DNA from 4 places in the Enterobacter sp. Li2LvB3 genome. Region 1 is predicted to be linked to each of the others. Evidence: predicted binding sites of a transcription regulator. Region 1 holds the regulator's gene; each other region holds the start of a gene.
What was found. Region 1 encodes sigma-54, which starts transcription at its own class of promoters, with help from an activator protein. Its sites were predicted from a motif close to GTTGGCACANNTTTCGCTNT; they were not measured.
Positions count from the first base shown of each region.

Region 2: a site for sigma-54 is predicted at 4,232-4,251, ahead of glnK (P-II family nitrogen regulator). Genes of this name have one in related genera too.
Region 3: a site for sigma-54 is predicted at 6,276-6,295, ahead of ACS603_RS16990 (amino acid ABC transporter substrate-binding protein). Genes of this name have one in related genera too.
Region 4: a site for sigma-54 is predicted at 5,445-5,464, ahead of glnA (glutamate--ammonia ligase). Genes of this name have one in related genera too.

Region 1 covers NZ_JBSICG010000010.1:13,178-21,253, reverse strand. The annotation lists gene ACS603_RS09985 (calcium/sodium antiporter) at 112-1,089, shown strand; gene kdsD (arabinose-5-phosphate isomerase KdsD) at 1,103-2,089, shown strand; gene kdsC (3-deoxy-manno-octulosonate-8-phosphatase KdsC) at 2,104-2,670, shown strand; gene lptC (LPS export ABC transporter periplasmic protein LptC) at 2,667-3,242, shown strand; gene lptA (lipopolysaccharide ABC transporter substrate-binding protein LptA) at 3,211-3,765, shown strand; gene lptB (LPS export ABC transporter ATP-binding protein) at 3,772-4,497, shown strand; gene rpoN (RNA polymerase factor sigma-54) at 4,545-5,978, shown strand; gene hpf (ribosome hibernation promoting factor) at 6,001-6,288, shown strand; gene ptsN (PTS IIA-like nitrogen regulatory protein PtsN) at 6,371-6,862, shown strand; gene rapZ (RNase adapter RapZ) at 6,908-7,762, shown strand; gene npr (PTS phosphocarrier protein NPr) at 7,759-8,031, shown strand; gene mtgA (monofunctional biosynthetic peptidoglycan transglycosylase) at 8,069-8,076, opposite strand, start outside.
Region 2 covers NZ_JBSICG010000013.1:86,137-94,212, forward strand. The annotation lists gene ACS603_RS12550 (Lrp/AsnC family transcriptional regulator) at 25-483, shown strand; gene ACS603_RS12555 (SmdA family multidrug ABC transporter permease/ATP-binding protein) at 535-2,307, shown strand; gene ACS603_RS12560 (SmdB family multidrug efflux ABC transporter permease/ATP-binding protein) at 2,300-4,081, shown strand; gene glnK (P-II family nitrogen regulator) at 4,304-4,642, shown strand; gene amtB (ammonium transporter AmtB) at 4,678-5,964, shown strand; gene tesB (acyl-CoA thioesterase II) at 6,049-6,909, opposite strand; gene ACS603_RS12580 (YbaY family lipoprotein) at 7,114-7,641, shown strand; gene ACS603_RS12585 (MGMT family protein) at 7,680-8,015, opposite strand.
Region 3 covers NZ_JBSICG010000021.1:18,612-26,687, reverse strand. The annotation lists gene leuS (leucine--tRNA ligase) at 1-990, opposite strand, end outside; gene ACS603_RS17015 (zinc ribbon-containing protein) at 1,205-1,687, shown strand; gene rihA (pyrimidine-specific ribonucleoside hydrolase RihA) at 1,742-2,683, opposite strand; gene ACS603_RS17005 (amino acid ABC transporter ATP-binding protein) at 2,804-3,529, opposite strand; gene gltK (glutamate/aspartate ABC transporter permease GltK) at 3,529-4,203, opposite strand; gene ACS603_RS16995 (amino acid ABC transporter permease) at 4,203-4,943, opposite strand; gene ACS603_RS16990 (amino acid ABC transporter substrate-binding protein) at 5,098-6,003, opposite strand; gene lnt (apolipoprotein N-acyltransferase) at 6,375-7,913, opposite strand; gene corC (CNNM family magnesium/cobalt transport protein CorC) at 7,919-8,076, opposite strand, start outside.
Region 4 covers NZ_JBSICG010000033.1:31,426-39,501, reverse strand. The annotation lists gene hemN (oxygen-independent coproporphyrinogen III oxidase) at 1-990, shown strand, start outside; gene ACS603_RS21490 (YshB family small membrane protein) at 1,069-1,179, opposite strand; gene glnG (nitrogen regulation protein NR(I)) at 1,289-2,701, opposite strand; gene glnL (nitrogen regulation protein NR(II)) at 2,713-3,762, opposite strand; gene glnA (glutamate--ammonia ligase) at 3,948-5,357, opposite strand; gene typA (ribosome-dependent GTPase TypA) at 5,736-7,559, shown strand; gene yihX (glucose-1-phosphatase) at 7,694-8,076, shown strand, end outside.

The DNA.
Region 1 (8,076 bases):
CTTTTCCGGCGCATAAAGTCAAAATTAGGAATTCGTTACGTCTTAGACTGTATGCAGCACCAAAATTCACGCGCAGTGGACCGGCGAGTATACCTGAAGAAAGGACTTTTGATGCTTTTAGCAACAGCACTGTTAATAATTGGTTTACTTTTGGTGGTCTACAGTGCTGACCGTTTGGTATTCGCTGCATCAATATTGTGCCGACTAATTGGCGTGCCGCCTATTATCATCGGGATGACGGTCGTCAGCGTCGGGACTTCTCTTCCTGAAATTATCGTGTCCGTCTCGGCATCGCTGCATGGCCAGATCAATCTCGCTATCGGCACGGCCATAGGTTCTAACATCGTCAATATCCTGCTGATTCTTGGTCTGGCTGCATTGCTGCACCCATTTCGCGTGCATTCTGATGTTCTGCGCCGTGAATTGCCGCTAATGTTAATCGTAAGCCTGTTGGCGGGCTATGTGCTCTATGATGGGGTGCTGAGCTATAGCGATGGCATTTTCTTACTGGCGCTGGCGGTAATTTGGCTGCTGTTTATCGTTAAAATCGCCCGCCAGGCCGAAAAACAGGGTAATGATAGCCTCACTCGTGAGCAGGTAGCAGAGCTGCCGCGGGAAGGAACGTTACCGGTCGCGCTGCTTTGGCTTGGCGTGGCGCTCATTATTATGCCAATGGCCACCCGCATGGTGGTGGATAATGCCACCGTACTGGCAAACGCCTTCGCCATGAGCGAATTAACCATCGGCCTGACCGTGATTGCTATCGGTACCAGCCTGCCGGAACTGGCAACCGCCATTGCCGGCGCGCGTAAAGGTGAGGATGATATCGCGATTGGCAATATTATCGGCTCTAACATTTTCAATATCGCGATCGTGACCGGCTTACCGGCATTGATATCGCCAGGGCCGTTTAATCCGCTGGCATTTTCGCGCGATTACGGTGTGATGTTGCTGGTCAGTGTTATTTTTGCCCTGCTCTGCTGGCGGCGGAAACGTCAGATTGGTAAAGGCGCAGGCGCGCTACTGACAGGTGGATTTATCGTATGGATGGCGATGCTGTACTGGCTTTCGCCTCTTCTCTCTGGGTAAACGGAAACGCATTATGTCGCAAATAGAATTGCAGCCGGATTTTGACTTTCAGAAAGCAGGCAAAGACGTTCTGGAGATTGAACGTGAAGGTCTGGCGCAGTTAGATCAGTACATTAATCAGGATTTTAGTCTGGCATGTGAGAAGATGTTCTACTGTGCCGGCAAAGTCGTGGTCATGGGAATGGGCAAGTCTGGTCATATTGGGCGCAAAATGGCCGCAACTTTTGCCAGTACCGGGACTTCTTCATTCTTTGTTCACCCTGGGGAAGCAGCACACGGCGACCTGGGCATGGTCACGCCGCAGGATGTGGTCATTGCACTGTCGAATTCCGGTGAATCGAACGAGATCCTGGCGCTTATTCCAGTGTTGAAAAGGCTGCACGTGCCGCTGATTTGCATGACCAGCCGCCCGGAAAGCAGCATGGCCCGCGCTGCAGATATTCACCTGTGCGTCAAAGTGCCAAAAGAAGCGTGCCCATTGGGTCTTGCCCCGACGTCCAGCACCACTGCCGCACTGGTCATGGGAGATGCGCTTGCGGTGGCATTACTCGAAGCTCGTGGTTTTACGCCAGAAGATTTCGCGCTCTCTCATCCAGGCGGCGCGCTGGGGCGCAAGTTGCTGCTCCGGGTAAACGACATTATGCACACGGGCGATGAGATCCCGCATGTAAGTAAAGCCGCTTCACTGCGTGATGCGTTACTGGAAATTACCCGCAAAAATCTCGGCATGACGGTTGTTTGCGACGATCTCATGAAGATTCAGGGGATTTTCACTGACGGTGACTTACGCCGCGTGTTCGATATGGGCGTGGATGTCCGCACGTTAGGTATCGCCGATGTCATGACACCAGGAGGGATCCGCGTTCGTCCTGGCACCCTGGCGGTGGATGTGCTGAACCTGATGCAGTCCCGCCACATAACCTCGGTGATGGTTGCCGATGGCGACCAACTGCTGGGTGTGGTACATATGCATGATCTTCTACGCGCAGGCGTAGTGTAATGAAGGATAAGACAATGAGTAATGCGGGTGCATCCCTTGCAACCTGTTATGGTCCAGTAAGTACAGACATGATGGCGAAGGCGGAAAACATCCGTCTGCTGATCCTGGATGTTGATGGCGTACTCTCCGATGGCCTGATTTATATGGGCAATAATGGCGAAGAGCTAAAAGCATTCAATGTTCGCGACGGTTATGGCATTCGCTGCGCGCTCACATCCGGGATCGAAGTTGCTATCATCACCGGGCGAAAAGCTAAACTTGTAGAAGACCGCTGCGAAACGTTGGGCATTACCCATCTGTATCAGGGACAATCCGACAAGATGTTGGCATTCAACGATTTGCTTGCGAAACTGTCCATCGCGCCTGAGCATGTTGCCTATGTTGGCGACGATCTGATCGACTGGCCGGTGATGGCCGAAGTGGGGCTGAGCATCGCGGTAGCCGATGCCCATCCGCTGTTGATACCGCGTGCTGACTATGTCACCCATATCAACGGCGGTCGCGGTGCCGTACGTGAAGTCTGCGATCTGCTTCTGCTGGCGCAGGGCAAGCTTGAAGAGGCCAAAGGGCAATCAATATGAGTAAAACCAGACGTTGGGTTATCATTCTGCTAACGCTTGTCGCACTGGTACTGATTGGCGTAAACCTCGCTGACCGTGACGATACACAACCGGAAGTGTTCAACAATAGCGATCCAACATACAAAAGCGATCACAGTGACACGGTGGTTTACAGTCCAGAAGGTGCGCTGAACTATCGCCTGATTGCAACGCATGTTGAGTATTTTTCAGATGATGGTATCTCGTGGTTTACCCAACCGGTAATGACCACATTTGATGCCGATAAAGTGCCAACGTGGTCGATTAAGTCTGACAGAGCAAAATTAACAAATGACCGTATGCTTTATCTGTATGGTCATGTTGAGGTCAACGCCCTGACCGCTGACTCTCAACTGCGTAAAATTACAACAGATAATGCCCAGATTAACCTGGTGACCCAGGATGTGACTTCGCAAGATCTGGTTACACTGTATGGCACAACATTTAATTCCAGCGGTCTGAGAATGCGCGGGAACTTACGCAGCAAAAACGCCGAGCTGATTGAAAAGGTTAGATCCTCTTATGAAATTCAAAACAAACAAACTCAGCCTTAATTTTGTTATCGCCAGCGCGCTGCTGGCAGCCAGTCTTCCCGCACTTGCTGTGACTGGTGATACCGAACAGCCGATTCATATTGAATCTGACACTCAGTCTCTCGATATGCAGGGTAATGTCGTCACCTTTACCGGCAACGTCGTCATGACTCAGGGCACCATCAAAATTAATGCCGACAAAGTGGTCGTTACCCGTCCGGGCGGCGAGCAAGGCAAAGAAATTATTGATGGTTATGGCAACCCGGCAACCTTCTACCAGATGCAGGACAACGGTAAACCGGTGAAGGGCCACGCCACACATATGCACTATGAACTGGCGAAGGATCTTGTCATTCTGACCGGTAACGCCTATCTGGAACAGCTGGACAGCAATATCACCGGCGACCAGATCACCTATCTGGTGAAAGAGCAAAAAATGCAGGCTTCCAGCGAGAAAGGCAAACGCGTTACCACCGTGCTTGTTCCTTCACAGCTGCAAGATAAAGGCAAAAGCCAGGCCCCGGCACAGAAGAAGAGTAACTAATTCGTTATGGCAACATTAACTGCAAAAAATCTCGCTAAGGCCTATAAGGGCCGCCGCGTCGTGGAAGATGTCAGTCTGTCCGTCAACTCCGGCGAAATTGTTGGCCTTTTAGGTCCTAACGGTGCGGGTAAAACCACTACCTTCTACATGGTGGTGGGCATTGTGCCGCGTGATGCAGGCAACATTGTCATTGATGATGAAGATATCAGCCTTCTGCCGCTGCACGCCCGTGCGCGCCGTGGTATCGGCTATCTTCCTCAGGAAGCGTCCATTTTCCGCCGTTTAAGCGTCTTCGATAACCTGATGGCCGTCTTGCAGATCCGCGACGATCTGTCGAGCGAGCAGCGTCAGGATCGCGCTAACGAACTGATGGAAGAGTTTCATATTGAACACCTGCGCGATAGCTTAGGCCAGGCACTGTCAGGCGGTGAACGTCGTCGTGTCGAGATTGCGCGCGCACTGGCTGCAAACCCGAAATTCATCCTGCTGGATGAACCCTTCGCGGGCGTTGACCCTATTTCCGTCATCGATATCAAACGTATTATTGAACATCTGCGTGACAGCGGGCTTGGCGTACTGATCACTGACCACAACGTCCGTGAAACGCTGGCCGTTTGTGAACGCGCTTATATTGTGAGCCAGGGCCATCTGATTGCCCATGGTACGCCGACGCAGATCCTCGAAGATGAGCATGTTAAGCGCGTGTACCTTGGGGAAGACTTCAGACTCTGATAGGGTAGAGGTAACGTAACGCCGCACCGGAGAAAAATGCTCTGAACATGAAGCAAGGTTTGCAATTAAGGCTCAGCCAACAACTGGCGATGACGCCACAGCTACAACAAGCGATTCGCCTGTTGCAACTGTCCACGTTAGAACTTCAGCAGGAACTCCAGCAAGCACTGGACAGCAACCCGTTGCTGGAGCAAACCGATCTTCATGACGAGGTAGATACTCAGCAAACGCAGGACACCGAAACGCTCGATACCGTTGATGCTCTCGAACAAAAAGAGATGCCGGACGAGCTGCCTTTGGATGCCAGTTGGGATGAAATTTACACCGCAGGAACCCCGTCCGGGACGCGTGCGGACTACCAGGATGATGAGCTACCGGTCTATCAGGGCGAAACTACCCAGTCGCTTCAGGATTACCTTATGTGGCAGGTGGAGTTAACGCCCTTCTCTGACACCGATCGTGCGATTGCGACATCCATTGTCGATGCCGTTGATGACACCGGATATTTGACCGTTTCTCTGGACGATATTCTTGAAAGCATCGGCGATGATGAGATCGAACTCGAGGAAATTGAAGCGGTTCTGAAGCGTATTCAGCGCTTCGACCCGGTTGGCGTGGCCGCGAAAGATCTGCGCGACTGCTTGCTGATCCAGCTTTCTCAGTTTGCCAAAGAGACCCCCTGGATTGAAGAAGCCAGGTTAATCATCAGCGATCATCTGGATCTGCTGGCAAACCATGACTTCCGTACACTGATGCGCGTCACCCGCCTGAAAGAAGAGGTGTTGAAAGAAGCCGTCAATCTTATCCAGTCGCTCGATCCTCGCCCCGGCCAATCCATCCAGACCAGCGAACCCGAATACGTTATCCCGGATGTGCTGGTCAGAAAACATAACGACCGCTGGGTTGTAGAATTGAATTCAGACAGCATTCCTCGCCTGCAAATCAACCAGCAGTACGCCTCCATGTGCACCAGCGCACGCAACGACTCCGACAATCAATATATTCGTAGCAATCTTCAGGAAGCGCGATGGCTGATCAAAAGTCTGGAGAGCAGAAATGATACGCTGCTCCGTGTAAGCCGCTGTATTGTCGAGCAGCAGCAGGCGTTCTTTGAGCAGGGCGAAGAGTATATGAAACCGATGGTGCTGGCAGATATTGCCCAGGCCGTCGAAATGCATGAATCAACTATTTCCCGCGTGACAACGCAGAAATATCTGCACAGTCCACGCGGTATTTTTGAGCTTAAGTATTTCTTCTCCAGCCATGTGAATACCGAAGGCGGCGGCGAAGCCTCGTCGACGGCAATTCGTGCACTGGTGAAGAAGTTGATCGCCGCGGAGAATCCCGCGAAGCCACTGAGTGACAGTAAGTTAACCACCATGCTGTCCGATCAGGGTATCATGGTGGCACGCCGTACTGTTGCAAAGTATCGAGAGTCTTTATCCATTCCGCCGTCTAACCAGCGTAAACAACTGGTCTGACACAACCGATAAGGAAGACACTATGCAGCTCAACATCACAGGACACAACGTCGAAATTACTGATGCTTTACGTGATTTTGTGAACACTAAGTTCGCGAAACTTGAACAGTATTTCGAAAGGATCAACCAGGTCTATATTGTGTTGAAAGTGGAGAAAGTGACTCATATCTCGGATGCAACCCTGCACGTGAACGGGGGTGAACTCCATGCCAGTGCGGAAGGGCAAGACATGTATGCTGCTATCGACGGCTTGATTGACAAGCTCGCGCGACAGCTCAATAAACATAAAGATAAACTGAAACAACACTAATTGTCCGGGCAGTTAACGGGTGCAGGAAGGCCTGTTGTGAAACACAACAGGCCATTTGTACAGTTAGCGCTTAGGTGAAATTATGATGAACAACGATTCCGCTCTTCAACTGAGCAATGTCCTTAACCAGGAATGTACCCGTAGTGGCGTTCACTGCCAGAGCAAAAAACGTGCGCTGGAAATCATCAGTGAACTGGCCGCAAAACAGCTGGGCCTGCCGTCACAGGTGGTGTTCGAAGCTATTCTGACCCGCGAAAAAATGGGCAGTACTGGCATTGGCAACGGCATTGCTATCCCGCATGGTAAGCTGGAAGAAGACACCCTGCGTGCCGTCGGTGTATTTGTGCAGCTCGAAACGCCTATCGCCTTCGACGCCATCGATAATCAGCCAGTCGATCTCCTCTTCGCGCTGCTGGTTCCTGCTGACCAGACCAAAACCCATCTGCATACGCTTTCGCTGGTCGCTAAACGTCTGGCTGATAAAACTATTTGCCGTAGACTGCGCTCAGCCCAAAGTGATGAAGAGTTATATCAAATTATCACTGAAGCAGAAGGCAATCAGGATGATGCATAACCGGGAGATGTCCTTTACATCTGTTGTCCTGAGGAGAAACGGAACATGGTGCTGATGATCGTCAGCGGTCGTTCAGGGTCGGGGAAATCCGTCGCCCTCCGCGCGCTTGAAGATATGGGTTTTTACTGTGTCGATAACCTGCCGGTTGTGCTGCTGCCCGACCTGGCCCGGACGCTCGCGGACCGACAAACGTCTGCTGCCGTCAGTATCGACGTCCGTAACATGCCAGAATCACCGGAAGTCTTTGAACAGGCGATGAGCAACCTGCCTGACTCGTTTTCGCCTCAGTTGCTGTTCCTTGATGCTGACCGTAACACGCTGATCCGTCGTTACAGCGATACCCGCCGTTTGCATCCGCTCTCCAGTAAGAATCTCTCTCTGGAAAGCGCCATCGACGAAGAGAGCGACCTGCTGGAGCCATTGCGCTCTCGTGCAGACCTCATTGTCGATACATCTGAAATGTCCGTTCACGAGCTGGCTGAAATGCTCCGAACCCGTTTGCTGGGTAAACGCGAGCGCGAACTGACAATGGTGTTCGAATCCTTCGGCTTTAAGCACGGCATTCCTATCGATGCGGATTATGTTTTCGACGTGCGCTTCCTGCCTAACCCCCACTGGGATCCAAAACTGCGTCCAATGACCGGCCTTGATAAACCCGTGGCCGCGTTCCTCGACAGGCACACAGAAGTTCACAATTTTATCTACCAGACGCGCAGCTACCTTGAGCTATGGTTACCTATGCTGGAAACAAACAATCGTAGCTATCTGACGGTGGCGATTGGCTGTACCGGTGGTAAACATCGTTCGGTTTACATTGCTGAACAACTGGCCGACTACTTCCGTTCACGCGGGAAGAACGTTCAGTCCCGTCATCGCACGCTGGAAAAACGTAAAACATGACCGTAAAACAAACTGTTGAAATCACTAATAAGCTGGGTATGCACGCCCGCCCGGCGATGAAACTGTTTGAACTGATGCAGGGCTTTGATGCGGAGGTTCTGCTGCGTAACGATGAAGGTACAGAGGCTGAAGCCAATAGCGTTATCGCGCTACTGATGCTGGATTCTGCCAAGGGCAGACAAATTGAAGTTGAGGCAACAGGCCCACAGGAAGAAGAAGCTCTGGCGGCAGTGATAGCACTGTTTAATGCCGGGTTTGATGAAGACTAGACTGATGCATCCGCCCTCTCCTTCACGGAGAGGGTCACTAATACA
Region 2 (8,076 bases), on a different contig from region 1:
AAAAATTTTCTCTGCGAGGTGGGTATGCTAGATAAAATTGACCGCAAGCTTCTTTCATTGTTGCAAACCGACTGCACCCTCTCTTTGCAGGCGCTGGCAGATGCCGTTAATCTGACCACCACACCGTGCTGGAAGCGCCTCAAAAAGCTGGAAGATGACGGCATTTTGCTCGGGCGTGTTGCACTTTTAGATCCCGAAAAATTGGGGCTTGGACTGACCGCATTTGTCCTGATAAAAACGCAGCATCACAGTAGCGAATGGTATTGCCGCTTTGTCACCCAGGTCTCTGAAATGCCGGAGGTTCTTGGATTCTGGCGTATGGCAGGGGAATATGATTATCTGATGCGCGTCCAGGTGGCCGATATGAAGCGATATGATGATTTTTACAAGCGACTGGTCAACAGTGTACCGGGCTTATCGGACGTCACATCGAGCTTCGCGATGGAACAAATAAAACACACCACAGCATTACCCATTGAATAAATTGAATAACTTCCCGGCCAGGCCGGAAAAATACCTTCAGGAAAATACCGCGTGCGATTATTTGCCCAACTAAGCTGGTACTTTCGTCGGGAGTGGCAACGCTATCTCGGCGCAGTCTGCCTGCTTATTATCATTGCCATTCTGCAACTTATCCCGCCAAAGGTGGTGGGATATGTGGTGGATGGCGTCACCGAACAGCATTACACCACCGCACGGGTGTTGATGTGGATTGGCACGCTGGTGCTGACTGCGGTGATTGTCTACCTGCTGCGCTACGTCTGGCGTGTCTTGTTATTCGGGGCGTCTTATCAGCTTGCCGTTGAGCTGCGCGAAGACTTTTACCGCCAACTGAGCCGCCAGCATCCCGAGTTTTACCTGCGTCACCGCACTGGTGATTTAATTGCCCGTGCTACCAACGACGTTGACCGCGTGGTGTTTGCCGCCGGGGAAGGGGTGTTAACGCTGGTGGACTCGCTGGTGATGGGGTGCGCGGTGCTGATTGTGATGTCGACCCAAATCAGCTGGCAACTGACGCTGCTGGCCCTGCTGCCAATGCCGCTTATGGCGCTGGCGATCAATCGCTACGGCGAAAAACTACATGAGCGTTTCAAACTGGCGCAGGCGGCATTTTCGTCACTCAACGACCGCACTCAGGAGAGCATGACCAGTATCCGCATGATCAAAGCCTTTGGTCTGGAGGACAGACAATCTGCGCTGTTTGCTGCCGATGCGGCGGATACCGGGGCGAAAAACATGCGGGTGGCGCGGATTGATGCGCGTTTTGACCCGACGATTTATATCGCTATCGGTATGGCGAACCTGCTGGCTATCGGCGGCGGTAGCTGGATGGTGGTACACGACATGATGACGCTTGGCCAGTTAACCAGTTTCGCGATGTATCTGGGGCTGATGATTTGGCCAATGCTGGCGCTGGCCTGGATGTTTAATATTGTTGAGCGCGGCAGTGCTGCCTACAGCCGTATTCGCGCCATGCTGGCCGAAGCGCCAGTGGTTAACGACGGTAGTGAAACGGTTCCGGAAGGACGTGGGGTAATGAAAGCGGATATCGGTTCGTTTGTTTACCCGCAAACGGAACATCCGGTGCTTGAAAACGTCAATTTCACGCTGCAATCGGGCCAGATGCTGGGTATTTGCGGCCCGACGGGTTCCGGTAAAAGCACTCTGCTTTCGCTTATCCAGCGTCACTTTGATGTTACTCAGGGCGATATTCGCTTTCACAATATCCCGCTGACACGCCTTCTGCTGGACGACTGGCGCAGCCGTCTGGCTGTGGTCAGCCAGACGCCGTTTTTATTCTCTGACACCGTCGCGAATAACATTGCTCTTGGCCACCCAACGGCGACGCAGGAAGAGATTGAACATGTCGCGCGTCTTGCCAGCGTTCATGACGATATTTTGCGTCTGCCGCAGGGCTATGACACCGAGGTGGGCGAACGTGGTGTGATGCTTTCTGGTGGGCAAAAACAGCGTATTTCGATTGCCCGCGCGCTGCTGCTGAACGCCGAAATCCTGATCCTGGATGACGCACTTTCTGCGGTGGATGGCCGCACTGAATATCAGATCCTGCACAACCTGCGACAGTGGGGCGAAGGGCGCACGGTGATTATCAGTGCGCACCGCTTGTCGGCATTGACCGAAGCCAGTGAAATTCTGGTGATGCAGCACGGGCACATTGCTCAGAGTGGGCAACATGACCAGCTTACAGAACAACCCGGCTGGTATCGCGATATGTACCGTTATCAGCAGCTTGAAGCGGCGCTCGATGATGCTCCAGAGCAGGATGAGGAGACCGCCAATGCGTAAGCTGGGAACGATGTGGCCGACCTTAAAACGTCTGCTTTCCTATGGCTCTGTGTGGCGAAAACCGCTGTCGATTGCCGTGCTTCTGCTCTGGATTGCGGCGATTGCTGAGGTGAGTGGTCCGCTGCTGATTAGCTATTTCATCGACAATATGGTGGCGAAACGCTATCTGCCGCTGGGGCTGGTGGCGGGGTTAGGTATTGCCTACGTTGGGTTACAGCTGACGGCCGCCGGGCTGCACTATGCGCAGTCGTTGCTGTTTAACCGGGCAGCCGTTGGCGTCGTGCAGCAGCTGCGCACGGATGTGATGGATGCGGCGCTGCGCCAGCCGCTGAGTGAATTTGATACTCAGCCTGTCGGGCAAGTTATCTCGCGTGTGACCAATGATACGGAGGTTATCCGGGATCTGTATGTCACCGTTGTGGCAACGGTATTACGCAGTGCGGCGTTGATTGGTGCGATGTTGGTGGCGATGTTTAGCCTTGACTGGCGCATGGCGCTGGTGGCGATCACCATCTTCCCGGCAGTCCTGATTGTGATGGTTATCTATCAACGTTACAGCACGCCGATTGTTCGCCGCGTGCGCGCTTATCTGGCCGATATCAACGATGGCTTTAACGAAGTGATCAACGGTATGAGCGTCATCCAGCAGTTCCGCCAGCAGGCACGTTTTGGCGAGCGAATGGGGGAAGCCAGTCGTTCACATTACATGGCGAGAATGCAGACGCTTCGCCTGGATGGCTTCCTGTTGCGTCCGTTGCTGAGTCTTTTCTCTACGCTGGTGCTTTGCGGCTTACTGATGCTGTTTGGTCTGACGTCGGGCGGCACCATTGAAGTGGGCGTATTGTATGCCTTTATTAGTTATCTTGGGCGTCTGAATGAACCGCTGATTGAGCTCACCACTCAGCAATCCATGCTGCAACAGGCCGTGGTTGCGGGAGAGCGCGTCTTTGAGCTAATGGACAGGCCACGTCAGACCTACGGTGATGATGACCGTAGTCTGCAAAGCGGTGCTATTACCTTTGATAATGTCTCGTTTGCTTATCGTGATGACCGGCTTGTCCTCCAGGACGTTAGCCTGGATGTCCCGTCGCGTGGCTTTGTGGCGCTGGTGGGGCACACCGGTAGCGGTAAGAGTACGCTCGCCAGCTTGCTGATGGGGTATTACCCGCTCACGAAAGGGGAGATCCGCCTGGACGGGCGTCCACTGTCTTCCCTGAGCCACAATGTCCTGCGTAAAGGGGTGGCAATGGTGCAGCAAGACCCGGTGGTGCTGGCGGATACTTTCTATGCCAACGTCACGCTGGGCAGGCCTTATACGCATGAGCAGGTGTGGGCGGTGCTGGAAACCGTGCAGCTGGCAGAGCTGGCACGCGGTCTGCCCGAGGGTATCGACACCCGGCTGGGCGAGCAGGGAAATAATCTCTCGGTTGGGCAAAAACAGCTGCTGGCGCTGGCGCGGGTGCTTATTGAAACGCCGCAGGTGCTTATTCTGGATGAGGCAACTGCCAGTATTGACTCCGGTACTGAGCAGGCTATCCAGCAGGCGCTGGCGGCCGTGCGCGATCATACAACGCTTGTCGTTATCGCTCACCGCCTGTCAACGATTGTTGATGCCGATACTATTCTGGTGCTGCATCGCGGCCAGGCCGTCGAGCGCGGTACGCATCGTCAGCTGTTAGAGGCGAAAGGGCGTTACTGGCAGATGTACCAGTTGCAACTGGCGGGAGAAGAGCTGGCTGCCAGTGCGCGCGAAGAGGAATCACTCAGCGCCTGATGCACCAAAATCAGGCAACGCGCTAACACTCTCAACTGTTGGTGCAACACTGAAACGCATCATGCACTGTTATGGTGCGTTTTTTTTCGCCACTTCATCACCGAATGCCTTGCCGCGCTCATTGCACCGCTTTTTCCCCCTTTTTTCAATTCTGGCACATCCCTTGCAATATCTCCTGCGTGTTAGCAGCGGCCATTACCGAATTCTGACTGGAGGGGATTTATGAAGCTGGTTACAGTTGTAATCAAACCATTCAAACTTGAAGACGTTCGTGAAGCATTGTCTTCCATGGGTATTCAGGGACTGACTGTCACCGAAGTGAAAGGCTTTGGTCGTCAGAAAGGTCATGCCGAGCTTTATCGTGGGGCGGAATACAGCGTTAACTTCCTGCCTAAAGTGAAGATTGATGTCGCAATTGCTGACGATCAGCTTGATGAAGTGATTGATGTCATTAGCAAAGCGGCCTACACCGGCAAGATTGGCGACGGCAAAATTTTCGTTGCCGAGTTGCAGCGCGTGATTCGTATCCGTACGGGCGAATCCGACGAAGCGGCATTGTAAGTAACTCCTGGCACACAGTGATAGGGATCGAGAAAATGAAGATAGCAACAATCAAAACGGGTCTGGGTTCGCTGGCACTGCTGCCAGGCCTGGCACTGGCTGCCCCTGCGGTGGCAGACAAAGCCGATAATGCCTTTATGATGATCTGCACCGCGCTGGTGCTGTTCATGACTATCCCAGGCATTGCGCTGTTCTACGGCGGCCTGATCCGCGGTAAAAACGTCCTCTCCATGCTGACGCAGGTTGCTGTGACGTTCGCACTGGTGTGTGTGCTGTGGGTGGTCTACGGTTACTCGCTGGCCTTCGGCGAAGGCAACGCTTTCTTCGGCAACCTCAACTGGGTGATGCTGAAAAATATCGAACTGACCGCGCTGATGGGTAGTTTCTATCAGTACATCCATGTTGCTTTCCAGGGCTCGTTCGCCTGTATCACCGTAGGCCTGATTGTTGGTGCGCTGGCTGAGCGTATTCGCTTCTCTGCGGTACTGATTTTCGTGGTTGTCTGGCTGACGCTCTCCTACGTGCCGATTGCGCATATGGTATGGGGCGGTGGTCTGCTGGCGACTCATGGTGCACTGGACTTCGCGGGCGGTACTGTTGTGCACATTAACGCCGCTGTTGCAGGTCTTGTCGGTGCATACCTGATTGGCAAACGTGTGGGCTTTGGCAAAGAAGCCTTCAAGCCACACAACCTGCCGATGGTGTTTACCGGTACGGCTATCCTCTACTTTGGCTGGTTCGGTTTCAACGCCGGTTCAGCAAGTGCTGCGAACGAAATCGCTGCGCTGGCCTTCGTGAATACCGTTATTGCCACGGCGGGTGCAATCCTCTCCTGGGTATTTGGTGAGTGGGCCGTTCGCGGTAAACCTTCTCTGCTGGGTGCATGTTCTGGTGCGATCGCCGGTCTGGTTGGTATCACCCCTGCGTGTGGTTATGTGGGTGTAGGTGGCGCGCTGCTTATTGGTCTGGTTGCTGGTCTGGCTGGCCTGTGGGGCGTGACTGCGCTGAAACGTGTTCTGCGTGTTGATGACCCTTGCGATGTGTTCGGTGTGCACGGCGTGTGCGGTATCATCGGTTGTATCATGACCGGTATTTTCGCGGCGAAATCTCTGGGTGGAGTGGGTTACGCAGAAGGCGTCACCATGGTTCACCAGGTGCTGGTACAGCTGGAAAGTATTGCCATCACTGTTGTCTGGTCTGCCGTTGTGGCCTTTATCGGCTACAAACTGGCTGACATGACCGTCGGTCTGCGTGTACCAGAAGAGCAGGAACGCGAAGGTCTGGACGTCAACAGCCACGGCGAGAATGCGTATAACGCTTAATAAACAGCAAAACGGCAACCTCAGGTTGCCGTTTTTAATGTTGATGCCCTCTCCCACCGGGAGAGGGCATCAGGCCGCACAAAATTACCCGCGATTACGCATTACCCCTTCCTGCACCGTTGATGCCACCAGAACACCATCCTGAGTATAAAACTCGCCGCGTACAAACCCGCGAGCGCTGGACGCCGACGTACTTTCCACGCTATAGAGCAACCAGTCATTCATATCGAACGGGCGGTGGAACCACATGGAGTGGTCAATTGTCGCAACCTGCATCCCTTTTTCCAGGAACCCAACGCCGTGTGGTTGCAGGGCAACCGGCAGGAAGTTGAAGTCGGAAGCGTATCCCAGCAGATACTGATGGACGCGGAAATCCTCCGGCACGGTGCCGTTGGCGCGGATCCACACCTGACGTTTTGGTGCAGCTACGTGGCCTTTCATCGGGTTATGGAACTCGACGGGGCGAATCTCCAGTGGCTTATCGCACAGGAATTTCTCTTTCACCTGCGGTGGTAGCAGGTGCGCCAGCGCACGCGCGATATCGGTTTCAGATTTAAGCTCTTCCGGCGATGGGGATGGCGGCATCACTTTTTGATGCTCATAACCCGGTTCAGGCGCCTGGAAAGAGGCCGTCATGTAAAAGATAGGTTTGCCATTCTGAATGGCAGCCACGCGACGGGCACTAAAACTGTTGCCGTCACGCAACACTTCAACGTCATAAACAATCGGTTTGGCGCTGTCGCCAGGGCGTAAGAAATAGCTGTGAAAAGAGTGCACCAGACGGTCTGCCGGGACGGTCTCTTTAGCGGCATATAACGCCTGTCCAACGACTTGCCCGCCGAAGACCTGGCGTAAGCCCAAATCTTCGCTCTGTCCACGAAAGAGTCCTTCCTCAATTTTTTCCAGGTTCAGTAATGTCAGCAGATTGTTCAGTGCTTGACTCATAGTTGTCCTCAATAAAACGCCGTGGCGAAAGATAAGCAGAGTATAACGCAGATTTGAAAGTGGTCCGATGGGTAGAATAATCTGAATATCGGCCTGAAATCAGGCATTAATCAGTGATTTGTGCCACACTTGTTACGTTATATAAATGTTAACGACATCGGGTGGGATCGATCCCGCTGGTGCATTGATGATAAGGAGACTTCAATGAAACTCGTGCACATAGTAAGTGGTTTAGCGATAGCGGTGGCACTGACTGCCTGCGCAGGTAAGCACGCCAGTACCCAGGCGCCAGCGCCGGATCCAAATACTGTTGACACGCTTTCGCAGCAGACTACTCAGCAGCCTAACGTTTCTGGTACGGTATGGATCCGTCAGAAAGTGGCTTTACCGCCAGACGCTGTGTTAACGGTCACCCTTTCGGATGCCTCTCTGGCTGATGCACCTGCCAAAGTGCTGTCGCAAAGAGCGGTGCGTACCATCGGTAAACAGGCTCCGTTCAGTTTCGTGTTGCCATACAACCCGGCTGACATCCAGCCTAATGCGCGGATATTGCTGAGTGCAGCAGTCACCGTTAACGGTAAGCTGATGTTTATCACTGATACGGTTCAGGAAGTGATTAACCACGGTGGGACAAAAGCCGATCTGAATCTGGTTGCGGTGCAGCAGACCGAAGTTCCTGTTTCAGCACAACCACCTGTTGCGGCTGAACCACCTGCCTTAATCCAGCAGTAATGACCTATGCCCTCTTCCCGGTGAAGAGGGCAGCTGTTTTAGTACACCCAGCGATATTTCTGTAAATCGATTTTCCCGCCCCCCGACACCTGTACGCCTTCAGCGAGCAATGCCTGTCGCTGGCGCTGTAAATCCGGGCCCGTCAGTGAGATTGTCCCGTGACGATTAACCACCCGATGCCAGGGCAGTGTGCTGCCTTCCGGTAAACGTTTTAATACGCCGCCTACCTGACGTGCCGCGCGGGGTGAGCCTGCCAGCCGGGCGACATCGCCATAAGTCGTTACATAGCCTTCGGGAATTGAGGCGATAATCTGCCAGACCCTGACAGGGAATGAGTCAGGTAACGGTTCGGGAATCGAATCGAAAGCGTCCATTGTGTTTACCAGACAAGAAAAACCACAGAATAAGCGACCCCCGGCGGATTGTGAAGGCGCA
Region 3 (8,076 bases), on a different contig from region 1:
GTATTCCATCAGAACGAAGTTTGCCGCCCAGACTGGGATAGCTTCGCCAGTCAGTGGGTGAATCGCTTTAAAGCCAGTATCGACGCCTTTTTTCTCCATCGTTGCCATGTCGGCTTCGGCCACTTTAGTTGTGCGGCATTCGTCGATGAAGGTAGCCAGTACCGGGTTGTTTTCGGCGGCTTTCTGCGCCAGAGGGTGACCTGCGGCAACCGCCAGGTAGGTCGCGCCCATGAAGGTATCCGGGCGAGTGGTGTAGACGGTCAGCGTCTGATCGTAGTTTTCAACGTTGAAGGTGATTTCCACACCTTCAGAGCGACCGATCCAGTTGCGCTGCATGGTTTTAACGGTATCTGGCCAGTGATCCAGATTATCCAGGTCATTCAGCAGTTCGTCAGCGTAGGCGGTGATTTTGATAAACCACTGCGGGATCTCTTTACGCTCAACTTTGGTGTCACAACGCCAGCAGCAGCCATCGATAACCTGTTCGTTCGCCAGAACGGTCTGGTCGTTCGGACACCAGTTAACGGCAGAGGTCTTCTTGTACACCAGGCCTTTTTTGTACAGCTCGGTGAAGAATTTTTGCTCCCAGCGGTAGTACTCCGGGGTGCAGGTTGCCAGCTCGCGGCTCCAGTCGTAACCAAAGCCCAGCATTTTGAGCTGGTTTTTCATGTAAGCGATGTTGTCGTAGGTCCACGGCGCTGGCGCGGTGTTGTTTTTGACCGCAGCACCTTCAGCAGGCAGGCCGAATGCATCCCAGCCGATAGGTTGCAGAACGTTTTTACCCAACATGCGCTGGTAACGCGCAATCACATCACCGATGGTGTAGTTACGCACGTGGCCCATGTGTAGTCGGCCAGAAGGATAGGGAAGCATCGACAGGCAGTAATACTTCTCTTTGCTCTCGTCTTCGGTGACTTCAAAAGTGCGCTTCTCGTCCCAGTGTTGCTGGACTTTAGATTCTATCTCTTCCGGGCGGTATTGCTCTTGCATGGCAGCCAGTGGTCCTGTTTTCAATACAGCTACAAATGTAGCCAATGGATGTGGTATCTCAGATCCGCATAGCATAGCCCAAACGCCCGCGTCAAAACAGCCTTTCACGCAAATGCGCTTTGCAGGAATTTACCGGGTCTGTGCTGTACCTGGCAAAGCGGCGATGAAATAAGGTCTACTATTAGAGATAGTTACTTACCCGGGAGGCAAAATGATGAACAAGGTTGCTCAATTTTACCGCGAACTGGTTGCCACACTCACGGAACGCCTGCGTAATGGTGAAAGAGATATTGATGCGCTGGTTGAACAGGCGCGAGTAAGAGTGATGCAAACGGGTGAGTTAACGCGAACGGAAGTGGATGAGGTAACACGTGCTGTGCGGCGCGATCTGGAAGAGTTTGCGCGCAGCTATGAAGAGAGCCAGGACGAAATCACAGACAGCGTTTTTATGCGCGTGATTAAAGAGAGCCTGTGGCAGGAACTGGTCGATATCACTGACAAAACACAGCTGGAGTGGCGTGAGGTGTTTCAGGATCTCAACCACCATGGTGTATATCACAGTGGTGAAGTGGTGGGGCTGGGAAATCTGGTGTGTGAGAAGTGCCATCACCATATTGCGGTTTATACACCTGATGTGCTGCCGCGTTGCCCAAAATGCGGGCACGATCAGTTCCAGCGCCGCCCGTTTGAGCCATAGGTAAAAGCGCTGGTTTGTTCCCTCTCCCTGTGGGAGAGGGCTAGGGTGAGGGCATCAGGCCGCAGAAAAATAAGCCAGCCTCTCCGCCAGCAAATTCACAAACGCTTCCCGATCGATATCCACCATCAGTGTCGTATTCGGTTTATTTCCGGTCAGCGAATAGTAATCTACCACCGTCATCCCCTGAGTATATTTCCCCGCAGTTTCCACGCCCACCCAGCGTTCCACAGTAGTGAACATCTCAGGCTTCAGCAGCCAGGCAATGGTGCAAGGGTCGTGCAGTGGCGCTCCCTGGAATCCCCATTTCTCGGCTTTGTGATACTCCATAAAGAAATCAAGCAGCTCGGCCACGGTTATCGCGACCGGATTACCCACTGCACGGAAGCGCTCAATGTCGTCAGCCATAATCTGCGCCCGGTGGGTAACATCCAGCCCCGCCATCACAATCGGTAAACCCGACTGGAAGACAATCTCTGCTGCTTCCGGGTCGACAAAGATGTTGAACTCCGCCGCAGGCGTCCAGTTACCAAGCCCCATCGCACCTCCCATAATCACAATGCGGGAGATTTTCTTATGCAGTTCCGGGTGGCCGTTTAAGAGCAGCGCGACGTTGGTTTGCGGGCCAGTTGCCACCAGCGTGACGGGTTCAGCACTTTCACGCAGTACCTTTGCCATCAGCTCAACGGCCGTGCAGTTTTGCGGTGCAAATCCTGGTTCTGGCAGTGCCGGGCCGTCAAGCCCTGATTCACCGTGCACATTGTCGGCAATGATCAACTCGCGCATCAGCGGCTTAACTGCACCGCCTGCCACTGGAATATCCGTGCGTTTTAACAGCGTAAGCATCCGCAGCACGTTACGCAGGGTTTTATCCGGGGTCTGGTTTCCGGCCGACGAGGTGACAGCTTTTAAGTCCAGTTCAGGGGAGGCAAGAGCAAGGACGAGGGCGATCGCGTCATCATGACCTGGATCGCAATCGAGAATGATTGGCAGTGCCATAGAGTTCTCCATTTTTAGCGTTATTTTGTGACAAGGGTAACGCTGCAATGTGAGGCCGACGAGAAGAAGAGATGTAAAGCGTGAAGCAGTGCGCAATCCGCAGATTGCGCACTGAGAAGATTAATGCAGAATTTTGGCGAGAAAGTCTTTTGCGCGCTCAGATTTCGGGTTCGCGAAGAACTCTTCTTTTGGCGAGTCTTCAACGATCTTGCCTTCATCCATAAAGATCACGCGGTTGGCCACTTTACGGGCGAAGCCCATTTCGTGCGTTACCACCATCATGGTCATCCCTTCGTGCGCCAGTTCAACCATGACATCCAGCACTTCGTTGATCATTTCAGGATCGAGTGCAGAGGTGGGTTCGTCAAAGAGCATGGCTACCGGATCCATACACAGCGCACGGGCGATCGCTACACGCTGCTGCTGGCCGCCGGAGAGCTGCGCCGGGAATTTATCGGCGTGAGCGGAAAGCCCCACACGTTCCAGCAACTTCAGCCCTTTTTCGCGTGCGAGTTTTTTATCGCGCTTAAGCACTTTTACCTGCGCCAGGGTCAGGTTTTCGATAATGGAGAGATGCGGGAACAACTCAAAATGCTGGAATACCATCCCGACGTGGGAGCGCAGCTGGGCAAGGTTGGTTTTCTTGTCATTCACTTTGGTGCCGTTAACGAGGATCTCGCCTTGCTGCACCGGCTCCAGGCCATTGACGGTTTTAATCAGCGTGGATTTGCCGGAACCGGACGGCCCGCACACCACCACCACATCGCCTTTTTTCACTTCGGTGGAGCAGTCGGTCAGCACCTGAAAGTGCCCATACCATTTAGAAACATTTTTCAGGGAAATCATTATACAGTCCTTTTCTTCAGCCAGCTGACCAACAGCGACGCGCTTAAACTAATCACAAAATAGACCCCACCTGCGAAGAGGACCATCTCGACCTGCGTACCATCACGCTCACCGATGGTGGAAGCGGTACGGAAGAAGTCTGCCAGGCTTAGTACGTATACCAGAGAGGTATCCTGGAACAGCACGATGCCCTGAGTCAGCAGGAGTGGAACCATGGCGCGAAACGCCTGCGGCAGAATGATGAGCTGCATCGACTGCCAGTGAGTCATCCCCAGCGCCAGTGCGGCACTGGATTGCCCACGCGAAATACTCTGAATACCCGCACGGATAATCTCTGAGTAATAAGCGGCCTCAAACATAGAGAATGCCACCATCGCTGAGATCAGGCGGATGTCGGTTTTCGGTGACAGCCCCAGTACGTTCTGCAAGAAGCCTGGAACAATCAGATAAAACCACAACAGCACCATCACCAGTGGAATTGAGCGGAAGACGTTAACGTAGGCGGTGGCAAACCAGGCGAACGGTTTAAAGCTCGACAGGCGCATCACCGCAAGCAGGGTGCCCCAGACGATACCGATGATGATGGCAATCACTGTGATCTTTAACGTAATCACCAGGCCATCAAGCAGATACGGCATGGATGGAACAATGGAACTCCAGTCAAATTCGTACATTATTTGCCCCCCAGATTGCCCGGCAGGCGAATTTTGCGTTCAACCAGGTTCATCACCAGCATGATGACAGTGTTAATCAGAACATAGGCGAGCGTTATCGCGGTGAAGGATTCCCACGCATGGGCGGAGTAATCCAGCAGTTTGCCCGCCTGCGCCGCCATATCCACCAGACCGATAGTGGAGGCGATGGCCGAGTTTTTCACCAGGTTCATCATCTCTGAGGTCATCGGAGGAACGATCACGCGGTAAGCGTTAGGCAGCAGCACATAACGATATGTTTGTGGCAGCGTCAGGCCCATCGCCAGACCGGCATTCTTTTGTCCGCGCGGCAGGGACTGAATGGCAGCACGTACCTGCTCGCACACGCGGGCAGCGGTAAACAGCCCCAGACACAGCATGGAGGAGACAAAGAACTGAATGTTCGGATCCAGTTCTGACTTAAACCACATGCCAATATTTTCAGGTAGCAGTTCAGGAACAACCAGATACCAGGTAAAGAATTGCACTATCAGAGGAACGTTACGGAACAGTTCCACATACAGGGTGCCGAGAGTTGAAAGAAAGCGGTTAGGGACGGTACGCAAAATACCGAACAACGAGCCGACAAGAAACGCGATTATCCATGCCGTTATGGATAAAGCCACAGTGACCTGAAAGCCGCTCCATAACCAGCCAAGATAGGTGGTGTTGCCGAACGGGGCTTGTTGCAGAAAAATGCCCCAGTTCCAGTCGATTGACATAATAAACTCCAGAAAAAAAAGGGTAGCAGCGCTACCCTCGAAGATTGGTGAGAAGCTAATTTTCGCGCTGAGTGGGGAACGACCACTCAACGTATAGTCTGTCCGTGCTTCCCGACAATCGAGAGGGCAGGAGGTCCTGCCCCTGTTGTTCTAATTAGTTAAGAGCCTTGTCGTTTGGTGATTTGAACAGCGCTTTCATGTCGTCAGACAGTTCAAAGTTCATGTTAAGATTTTTTGGTGGAATTGGATTCTTGAACCACTTGTCGAACCATTTTTCCGCTTCGCCGGAAGTCTGCGTCTGAGCGATGGTGTCATCGATCAGTTTTTTGAACTCAGCGTCGTCTTTACGCAGCATACAGCCGTAAGCTTCTTTGGATTGCGCGGTGCCTACGATTTCCCAGTTGTCTGGTTTCTTCGCTTTAGCACGCTCACCTGCCAGCAGTGCGTCATCCATCATGAATGCCACAGCACGGCCGCTTTCCAGCGTACGGAAAGAGTCGCCGTGGTCTTTCGCACTGATGATACGCATATCCATTTTCTTCTCGTCATTCAGCTTGTGCAGCAGAACTTCAGAAGTGGTACCGGATGTCACCACAACCGCTTTGCCTTTCAGGTCAGCAAAATCTTTAATCTCGCCGCCTTTCTTGGTCAGCAGGCGGGTACCTACCACGAAGATGGTGTCAGAGAACGCAGCCTGTTTCTGGCGCTCAAGGTTGTTAGTGGTTGAGCCGCACTCAAAATCGAAGGTGCCATTTTGCAGCAGAGGAATACGGTTCTGCGAGGTGATAGGAATCAACTTCACCTGTAGATCAGGCTTGTTCAGCTTTTTCTTCACGGCTTCAACGATGGCGTTGGAGTAATCCTGTGAATAGCCCACGACTTTTTGCGTGTTGTCGTAGTAAGAGAACGGGACAGAAGATTCACGGTGGCCGACCACGATCACGCCGTTTTTGGCAATCTTGTCGAGAGTGCTCCCGGCAGCCGGAGCGTCTTCAGCGTGTACAACGCTTGCGGACATCCCCATAACCAGCATTGCTGTGGCCAGTTTACGTAATTGCATACCCAACTCCTTTTTTATCAGCGCCAGTGACGCATTGATACCCATTGTGATGTTGTTATATCTCGCGCTATGCGAGTGCAGTGTTATGCAAGCTTGTTAACATTTAGTTTGGCTTAATGTAAAGATTTTGCTGCGTTATTGTTTATTTTTGCGAAGCGCGCCGCACCATTCAGAGGCAAAAATCTCCCGTTGCACCGTTTCGGTGCTACCGGCGATCTACGCTGGTGCGACCAGGTTGTACGTTAAGCCAAATTGCGTTTGCGTTAATATACAAAGCAATAGACGTGCCAAAGTGGGAGTCTGGAGGAATTGTTGAACATGGGAAAACAGGCCGGGTAAGCGTCAGCGCCACCCGGCAGAGGAGGGGGGGATTATCTGCGACGCTGACGAAGGCTCATCAACACGGCACCAAAACCAAACAGCGCGGTCAGGATCCACAGCGGCCAGTTGCCGGTACGGGCGTATGGCGTCAGTCCGGTGGTCGGCGTAACTTTCGTGGTCAGCACTTCACGGGTGAACTGCGGGATCATGGCCTGAATTTCACCTTGCGGGCCAATCACTGCGGTAATGCCGTTATTGGTGCTACGCAGCAGCGGACGCGCCAGCTCCAGGGAGCGCATACGCGCCATCTGGAAGTGTTGCCACGGGCCAATCGATTTCCCAAACCACGCATCGTTAGAGATGGTCAGCAGATAGTCGGTGTCCGGGCGGAAGTTATCGCGCACCTGCTCACCGAGGATAATTTCGTAGCAAATGGCTGCCGTCAACGCAAAACCGTGCGCGTGCAGCTGAGGTTGAACGTATGGACCACGGCTAAAAGAGGACATCGGCAAATCAAAGAACGGTGCCAGTGGACGCAGAATCGATTCCAGTGGAACAAATTCGCCGAAGGGGACCAGGTGATTCTTGTTATACCGATCGGTGGAGTTATAGCTGTATTCGCTGTCTTTGCCGAGCGTGATTATTGTGTTGTACGTGTCATAACGGTTCTGCGGATTCAGACGCGCATCGACAATCCCGGTAATCAGCGTGCTGCCGCGTGCGCGAAGCAGGTCATTCATCATGTTCAGGAACGGCTGCTGGTTGATTTCCAGGTCAGGAATGGCGGATTCCGGCCAGATAATCAGCTGTGATTTTCCCATCACCTGCTCGGTCGCGCCGGCATAGATTTTCAGCGTGTTGATAAGCTGCTTTTCGTCCCACTTCATTGCCTGCGGGATATCGCCTTGCACCATCGATACCTGCGTTGCCCGTGCGGGCTCCAGGGTAAACCACTGGATGTAACGCAGCGGGAAGGGCAGGGCGAACAGGACCAGTGCCGTAACCAGCGGTTTCCAGCTGCGCGTGATAAGCGCAAGCACCAGCAGGCCACTGACCACCATCAACAGGAAGTTAATCGCCTCTACGCCCATTACCGGGGCCAGCCCTTTTAACGGACCATCAATCTGGCTGTATCCGAACTGCAACCACGGGAAGCCGGTTAATACCCACCCGCGCAGGAACTCTGTGATCTGCCAGACAACCGGTGCTGCGATAGCGACGCGAAGCCAGGTCGTTTTTGGCCACAGGCGAGAAAGGATACCTGCGAACAGACCGGTGTAGAGTGAGAGATAGGCGGCAAGCAGCACAACCAGGAAGACGTTAACCGGGCCCGGCATCCCGCCAAACTGCGCGATGCTGACATAGACCCAGTTAATGCCAGAGCCAAACAGCCCCAGACCCCAGAAGTAGCCAATGGCTGCGGCCTGCACAGGACGGCGGTTCAGGGTTAACCCCTGTAGCCCCATCAGGGAAATAATGGCGGCAGGCCAGATATCGTAAGGAGAAAAAGCCAGCGTACCGCTGGCTCCGAGTAACAACGCCAGCAGCAAACGGACACGCTGGCGTTCAAGTAATGGGGCAAATGCCATTTAGATTAATCTTCCAGTTTTGGTACCGGTGAATCATCCGGCGTTCTGACATGAACCTGAATAATACGTCGGCTGTCGGCCATCGCGACTTTGAATTGGTAACCGTCGATGTCAACGGTTTCTCCGCGTGCCGGAAGGTGCCCAAAGGCCTGCATCACCAGAC
Region 4 (8,076 bases), on a different contig from region 1:
TTGATGCGCGGTAACTTCAATTTTAACGATGACGCTGAAATTTCGATCGAGGTCGATCCACGTGAAATTGAGCTGGATGTACTGGATCACTTACGCGCTGAAGGTTTTAACCGCCTGAGTATGGGCGTGCAGGATTTCAACAAAGAAGTGCAGCGTCTGGTGAACCGTGAGCAGGATGAAGACTTTATTTTTGCCTTGCTGAACCATGCGCGTGATATCGGCTTTACGTCGACCAACATTGACCTGATTTACGGCCTGCCAAAACAGACGCCAGAGAGCTTCGCCTTTACGCTGAAGCGTGTGGCTGAGCTCAATCCCGATCGCCTGAGTGTCTTTAACTATGCGCACCTGCCAACGTTGTTCGCCGCGCAGCGCAAAATCAAGGATGCGGATCTACCTTCTGCCCAGCAGAAGCTGGATATTTTGCAGGAAACCATCACTTCGCTGACCGATACCGGTTATCAGTTTATTGGTATGGATCACTTTGCCCGCCCGGACGATGAGCTGGCGATTGCCCAGCGTGAAGGTGTGCTGCACCGCAACTTCCAGGGCTACACCACCCAGGGCGACACCGATTTACTGGGGATGGGCGTTTCGGCCATCAGCATGATTGGCGACTGCTACGCGCAGAACCAGAAAGAGTTAAAGCAGTACTACCAGCAGGTCGATGACACAGGTAATGCGCTGTGGCGCGGTATCGCGTTAACGCGGGATGATTGTATTCGCCGTGATGTGATTAAGGCGCTTATCTGTAATTTCCGTCTCGATTTCAGTGCGACAGAAGTGCAGTGGGATCTGGTATTTAACGAGTACTTTGCGGAAGACCTGAAGCTGCTTGCTCCGCTGGCGAAGGATGGGCTGGTGGATATTTCGGAGAGTGCGATTGAGGTTACGCCGAAAGGGCGTTTGTTGATTCGTAATATCTGCATGTGCTTCGACGCGTATTTGCGTCAGAAAGCGCGTCTGCAACAGTTCTCGCGGGTGATTTAATACGCGCAGAATTGCGTCAAAATGTAGGCCGGGTAAGGCGAAGCCGCCACCGCCACCCGGCATTTACATTCAAGCCCGCTAGCTAAACAGCCCAACCAGCGCCGCACACAATACAGCAGCAACGGCGGTTTGTGGCGTGTGGCTTTCGGCTGCTCCGCTCGAGAGCAAATTCACTAATGATTCCAGCATGATGGTCCCCCCAATTTCCGGGCACGATCATACAAAACTCATCGGAACAGTAAAGCGCAAAATAACGGCAATTTGCGCTCAATTAGTAATCTTTACACAGCGGTAAAAATCACTCCATTCCCAGCTCTTTCAGCTTACGTGTCAGGGTATTGCGTCCCCATCCCAGTAAACGAGCCGCTTCCTGTTTATGGCCCTGAGTATGACGAAGCGCAGTGGTTAACAACGTGCGTTCCATTTCTGGCTGAGCCTCTGAAAGCAGGTTTTGATGACCGGATCGTAGCGCGCGATCCGCCCATTGCGCCAGAAGTGTCGCCCAGCTGTCTGGCAGCGCATGTCCGGTGCTGCTTTCTGGAGCGGTGGCTTCGAACAGCTCTCCTGGTAAATCCTGAATCAGCACTTCCTGACCGGCGGCCATGACCGTCAACCAGCGACAGGTATTTTCAAGCTGACGCACGTTGCCAGGCCAGGCCAGGCGGGTGAGGGCGGCATCGGTTTCCGGGTGGAGCAATTTGGCCTCCACACCCAGCTCACGCGCGGCAACCTGGAGGAAGTGGCGCGCCAGACGAGGGATATCCTCGCGACGCTCGCGCAGCGGTGGCAGGTGAACGCGGATCACGTTAAGACGATGGAACAAGTCTTCACGGAATTTGCCCTCCTGAACGCGCTGCTCAAGGTTCTGGTGCGTTGCGGCAATAATACGCACGTCTACTTTTACGGGAGCATAACCCCCCACACGGTAGAACTGCCCATCAGCCAGCACGCGAAGCAGGCGGGTCTGAACATCCAGCGGCATATCGCCGATTTCATCCAGGAAAAGGGTCCCGCCGTCAGCCTGTTCAAAGCGACCCTGGCGAATAGTGTTTGCGCCGGTAAATGCCCCTTTTTCATGGCCGAACAGTTCTGACTCAATCAAATCCTTCGGGATCGCCGCCATGTTCAGAGCGATAAACGGTGCTTTCGCACGCGGGCTATGCCGGTGTAGCGCATGGGCAACCAGTTCTTTACCGGTTCCCGATTCGCCGTTAATCAATACGCTAATGGAAGAACGGGACAAACGACCGATAATGCGAAAAACGTCCTGCATGGCAGGCGCTTCGCCGATGATGTCCGTCGTCGGGCCAAAAACTGGCGCATTGCGGGGTTGTTGCTGCTCCTGGTAGTGGCTGATGGCGCGCTCAACCAGGGCTACCGCTTCGTCGATATCAAAGGGTTTTGGCAGATAATCGAATGCCCCTTGCTGGTACGCACTGACGGCGGCATCCAGATCGGAGTGGGCAGTCATTATGATGACCGGAAGCATTGGGTGGCGTTGTTTGATCTGCTTTAAGAGCGCCAGCCCGTCCATGCCCGGCATCCGAATATCTGACAGCAAAACATCCGGGGTTTTGGTGGTGAGTGCATCAAGCACGTCGCTGCCGCTCTCAAACGTCGTGCAGCTTAATCCCGCTCCCGTGAGTGCGCGTTCAAGCACCCAACGGATGGAGCTATCGTCATCGACTACCCAGACTATCCCTCGTTGCATACACGTCACCTTTATTTTTTAATTGGCAGGTAAACCGAAAACTCGGTATGACCCGGCCAACTGGTAAATTCAATTTTGCCAGAGTGTTGATCAATCAAATTACGGGCAATGGATAACCCCAGTCCTGTACCGCCTTCGCGGCCACTAACCATCGGGTAGAACAATGTGTCCTGAAGATGCGATGGGATGCCTGGCCCGTTATCCTCAACGTCTATTCTTGCCGCAAGTCGGTAACGCACACCGTGCAGCGTTAACTGGAAAGCGGTACGGGTGCGCAGAATAATTTCACCACCTTCAGGCCCAAGCGCCTGAAGAGCATTACGCACGATATTCAGAAGAACCTGTTCAATCTGGTCAGGATCGTGCGCCAGTTCTGGCAGGCTTGGATCGTAATCGCGCACCAGCGTGACGTTTTCCGGTAACTCCATCGACACGAGTTTCACCACCCGCTCAGCCACTTTATGAATGCTTTCTGATACGTGCATTCCCGGTTGCTGCGGCCCAAGCAGTCTGTCGACCAGATTACGCAGACGGTCTGCCTGCTCAATGATGACGTTGGTGTATTCGGCAAGCGCAGGGTCGGGGAGTGCTTTGGTCAGCAGCTGTGCCGCACCGCGCAAACCACCCAGTGGGTTTTTGATTTCATGGGCCAGCCCACGCACCAAATCCCGGGCAGCGATCTGCTGGGCATGCTGGAGCTGTTCCTGACTAAGGCGACGCTGATTATCCATCGGTGCCATCTCGAGCAGAATAAGCCCCTCAGGAAGGCGTTGCGCCGTCAGCGAAAGAATATGGGAACGTCCGTCTATCACCAGCGTCACTTCGTTATCGGTGAACCCCTGACCGGCCTGTAAACTTTCCTGCATCAGGCCAATATTCAGTGAAAAATAGCTCAGCAATTCCGGGAGCGGTGTACCAAACAGTTTGCGTGCGCTCTGGGCAAGCAGTTGCTGCGCCGCCGGGTTGGCGTAATGCACTGCCAGCTCGTCGTCGACCAACAAGATACTGTTAATTAAGGAATTGAGGATCTGCCCAGCATCGGGCAGCGTGCCAGTTGCCATTCAGCAGTCTCCTGGAGTTGTTTGCACTAATTTAGTGCAGTATAGCTTTTTCGGCGTAAAAGCGCGTGAGATCAGGTTGTTGGTGGAGAAAAAAGCCCATCCGAAGATGGGCTGAAAGTTTCCACGGCAACAAAAAAACAGCTTTCGGGGTCGCGCGTAAAAAGTCGCGCGAAACCCGTTAAAAATTAAACGCTGTAGTACAGTTCGAATTCAACTGGGTGCGGAGTCATACGCACACGGTCATTCTCTTCGATACGCAGAGCGATGTATGCGTCGATAGCTTCGTCAGTGAACACACCACCTGCAGTCAGGAACTCGCGGTCAGCGTCCAGCGCCTGCAGCGCTTCTTCCAGAGAACCGGCAACCTGTGGGATCTCTTTCGCTTCTTCTGGCGGCAGGTCATACAGGTTTTTGTCCATTGCTTCACCTGGGTGGATCTTGTTCTTGATACCGTCAAGACCAGCCATCAGCAGAGCAGCGAAGCACAGGTATGGGTTAGCTGCTGGGTCCGGGAAGCGAACTTCGATACGACGCGCTTTCGGAGAAGCAACAACCGGGATACGGATAGAAGCAGAACGGTTACGAGCAGAGTAAGCCAGCATTACTGGTGCTTCATAGCCTGGGACCAGACGCTTGTAGGAGTTGGTGGTTGGGTTCGCCAGGGCGTTGATCGCTTTAGCGTGTTTGATAACACCACCGATGTAGAACAGCGCTTGCTCGGACAGACCCGCATATTTGTCGCCAGAGAACAGGTTGGTGCCGTTCTTGGACAGAGACATGTGGCAGTGCATACCGGAACCGTTGTCGCCAAACATTGGTTTTGGCATGAAGGTCGCAGTTTTACCGAAACGGTGCGCAACGTTGTGCACAACGTATTTGTAGATCTGAATCTCATCCGCTTTTTTGGTCATGGTGTTGAAGCGGGTTGCGATTTCGTTCTGGCCAGCAGTTGCCACTTCGTGGTGGTGAGCTTCAACAACCAGGCCCATCTCTTCCATGATCAGACACATAGTAGAACGGATGTCCTGTGAGGAATCGACCGGAGGAACCGGGAAGTAACCGCCTTTCACGCCTGGACGGTGACCTTTGTTACCACCTTCATATTTGGTGGAGGAGTTCCATGCGCCTTCGATGTCATCGATAGCAACGTGGGAACCAGAAATTGAAGCACCAAAACGGATGTCGTCAAACAGGAAGAATTCTGGCTCTGGCCCGAACAGAACGGTGTCTGCGATACCGGTAGAACGCAGGTACTCTTCTGCGCGCTTAGCGATGGAGCGTGGGTCACGGTCGTAACCTTGCAGTGTGCCTGGTTCGAGAATATCGCAACGGATGATCAGAGTAGGTTCTTCGAAGAACGGGTCAATGAGCGCAGTAGTTGCGTCCGGCATCAGAACCATGTCTGATTCGTTAATGCCTTTCCAGCCACCAATGGAGGAGCCGTCAAACATTTTGCCTTCTTCAAAGAATTCGGCGTTCACCTGATGTGCAGGGATTGTGACGTGCTGTTCTTTACCTTTGGTATCGGTGAAGCGCAGATCAACAAACTTCACTTCATGTTCGTTCAGCATCGTCAAAACGTGTTCAGCGGACATACTTAACTCTCCAGATTGGTCATTGTCGTCGTGGTAACGAGGTCTTCAATTTTTGTCTTGTACTGGCTGTGTTGCCATATTTTTTATAAAGCGAAATCTGTGCCAACTTTTAAAACACCCCAAAAAGGCGTTATCATGCGCACCATAGTGCAAAAGGGCTGCACCATGATGGTTATGTTGCACCAGTATAGTGCTCCATGGTGAACATTGAGCACCATATTGGTGCAATTTACGTTAAAGCGCCCTTTACCGCTCCGTGAAAGCGATCACAAAGCATCTCTGCAATACTTGTTTGCGGGGGATGTTTGTGATCCTGTTTTGTAGTGCGATTAATCCGTGTACAATAACGCGCTATTTCTAAATGCCTGAGGCAAAGTTGTGATCGAAAATTTGCGTAACATCGCCATCATCGCGCACGTTGACCATGGTAAAACTACCCTGGTTGATAAGCTGCTGCAGCAATCCGGTACGTTTGATGCTCGTGCCGAAACTCAAGAACGCGTGATGGACTCCAACGATTTGGAGAAAGAGCGTGGGATTACCATCCTCGCGAAAAACACCGCGATTAAATGGAATGACTACCGTATCAACATCGTTGATACCCCAGGGCACGCCGACTTCGGTGGTGAAGTTGAACGTGTAATGTCCATGGTAGACTCCGTGCTGCTGGTCGTTGACGCAATGGATGGCCCAATGCCGCAGACGCGCTTCGTGACCAAAAAGGCATTTGCCCATGGTCTGAAGCCAATCGTTGTTATCAACAAGGTTGACCGTCCTGGCGCGCGTCCTGACTGGGTTGTTGACCAGGTATTTGACCTGTTCGTTAACCTTGATGCGACCGACGAGCAGCTGGACTTCCCTATCGTTTACGCTTCTGCGCTGAACGGTATCGCAGGTCTGGACCACGAAGACATGGCTGAAGACATGACCCCGCTGTACCAGGCGATTGTTGACCGTGTTCCTGCACCAAGCGTTGATCTCGACGGCACCCTGCAGATGCAGATCTCTCAGCTCGACTACAACAACTATGTTGGCGTAATCGGCATTGGTCGTATCAAGCGCGGTAAAGTTAAGCCTAACCAGCAGGTTACTATCATCGATAGCGAAGGCAAAACCCGTAACGGTAAAGTCGGTAAAGTGCTGACTCACCTGGGTCTTGAGCGTATCGAGAGTGACGTTGCTGAAGCTGGCGACATCATCGCAATCACCGGTCTGGGTGAGCTGAACATCTCCGACACCATCTGCGATCCGCAGAGCGTCGAAGCGCTGCCAGCTCTGTCCGTTGATGAACCAACCGTGTCCATGTTCTTCAACGTCAACACCTCTCCGTTCTGTGGTAAAGAAGGTAAGTTCGTTACCTCTCGTCAGATCCTTGACCGCCTGAATAAAGAGCTGGTGCACAACGTTGCGCTGCGTGTTGAAGAAACTCCGGATGCAGACGCATTCCGTGTTTCTGGTCGTGGTGAGCTGCACCTGTCTGTTCTTATCGAAAACATGCGTCGTGAAGGTTTCGAAATGGCGGTTTCCCGTCCGAAAGTAATCTTCCGCGAAATCGACGGCCGTAAACAAGAGCCGTTCGAAAACGTAACGCTGGACGTTGAAGAGCAGCATCAGGGTTCTGTAATGCAGGCTCTGGGTGAGCGTAAAGGCGACCTGAAAAACATGAATCCAGATGGCAAAGGCCGCGTACGTCTCGACTACGTGATCCCAAGCCGTGGCCTGATCGGCTTCCGTTCTGAGTTCATGACCATGACTTCTGGTACTGGTCTGCTGTACTCCACCTTCAGCCACTACGACGACGTTCGTCCAGGCGAAGTTGGCCAGCGTAACAACGGCGTTCTGATCTCCAACGGTCAGGGTAAAGCGGTTGCGTTCGCACTGTTCAGCCTGCAGGACCGCGGTAAGCTGTTCCTGGGTCACGGTGCTGAAGTTTACGAAGGCCAGATCATCGGTATTCACAGTCGTTCTAACGACCTGACTGTAAACTGCCTGACCGGTAAGAAACTGACCAACATGCGTGCGTCAGGTACTGACGAAGCAACGGTCCTGGTTCCACCAGTCAAGATGACCCTGGAGCAAGCTCTGGAATTCATCGATGATGACGAACTGGTAGAAGTGACTCCACAGTCAATTCGTATCCGTAAACGTCACCTGACCGAGAACGATCGTAAACGTGCGATGCGCGGTCCGAAAGAAGACTAATTCACGCTTCTTTTAGTCTGCAAAACCCCGTCCTTTGTGGCGGGGTTTTTCTTTTTATGCGTTATGTCGCAGCGCATAGCCAAAGCTTATCTTTCCCGCTACAGTTACTTTTCCACGGCGAAAAGGAGATAAACATGCTTTATATCTTTGACTTAGGAAATGTAATCGTCGATATCGATTTTAATCGGGTGCTGGGCGCATGGAGCGACTTTAGCCGCGTTCCGCTGGCGACATTAAAACAGAGCTTCGCGATGAGTGAGACCTTCCATCAGCATGAGCGTGGTGAAATCAGTGATGAAGAGTTTGCCGAGCGCTTTTGTCACGAAATGGACCTGTCATTAAGCTACGAGCAATTTGCTCACGGCTGGCAGGCTGTATTTGTGGCGATCCGCCCGGAAGTCACCGACATCATGAAAAAACTTCGCAAACAAGGGCACCGGGTGGTGGTCCTGTCAAATACCAACCGTCTGCACACGACATTCTGGCCAGATGAATATCCTGAGGTAAATGCCGCAGC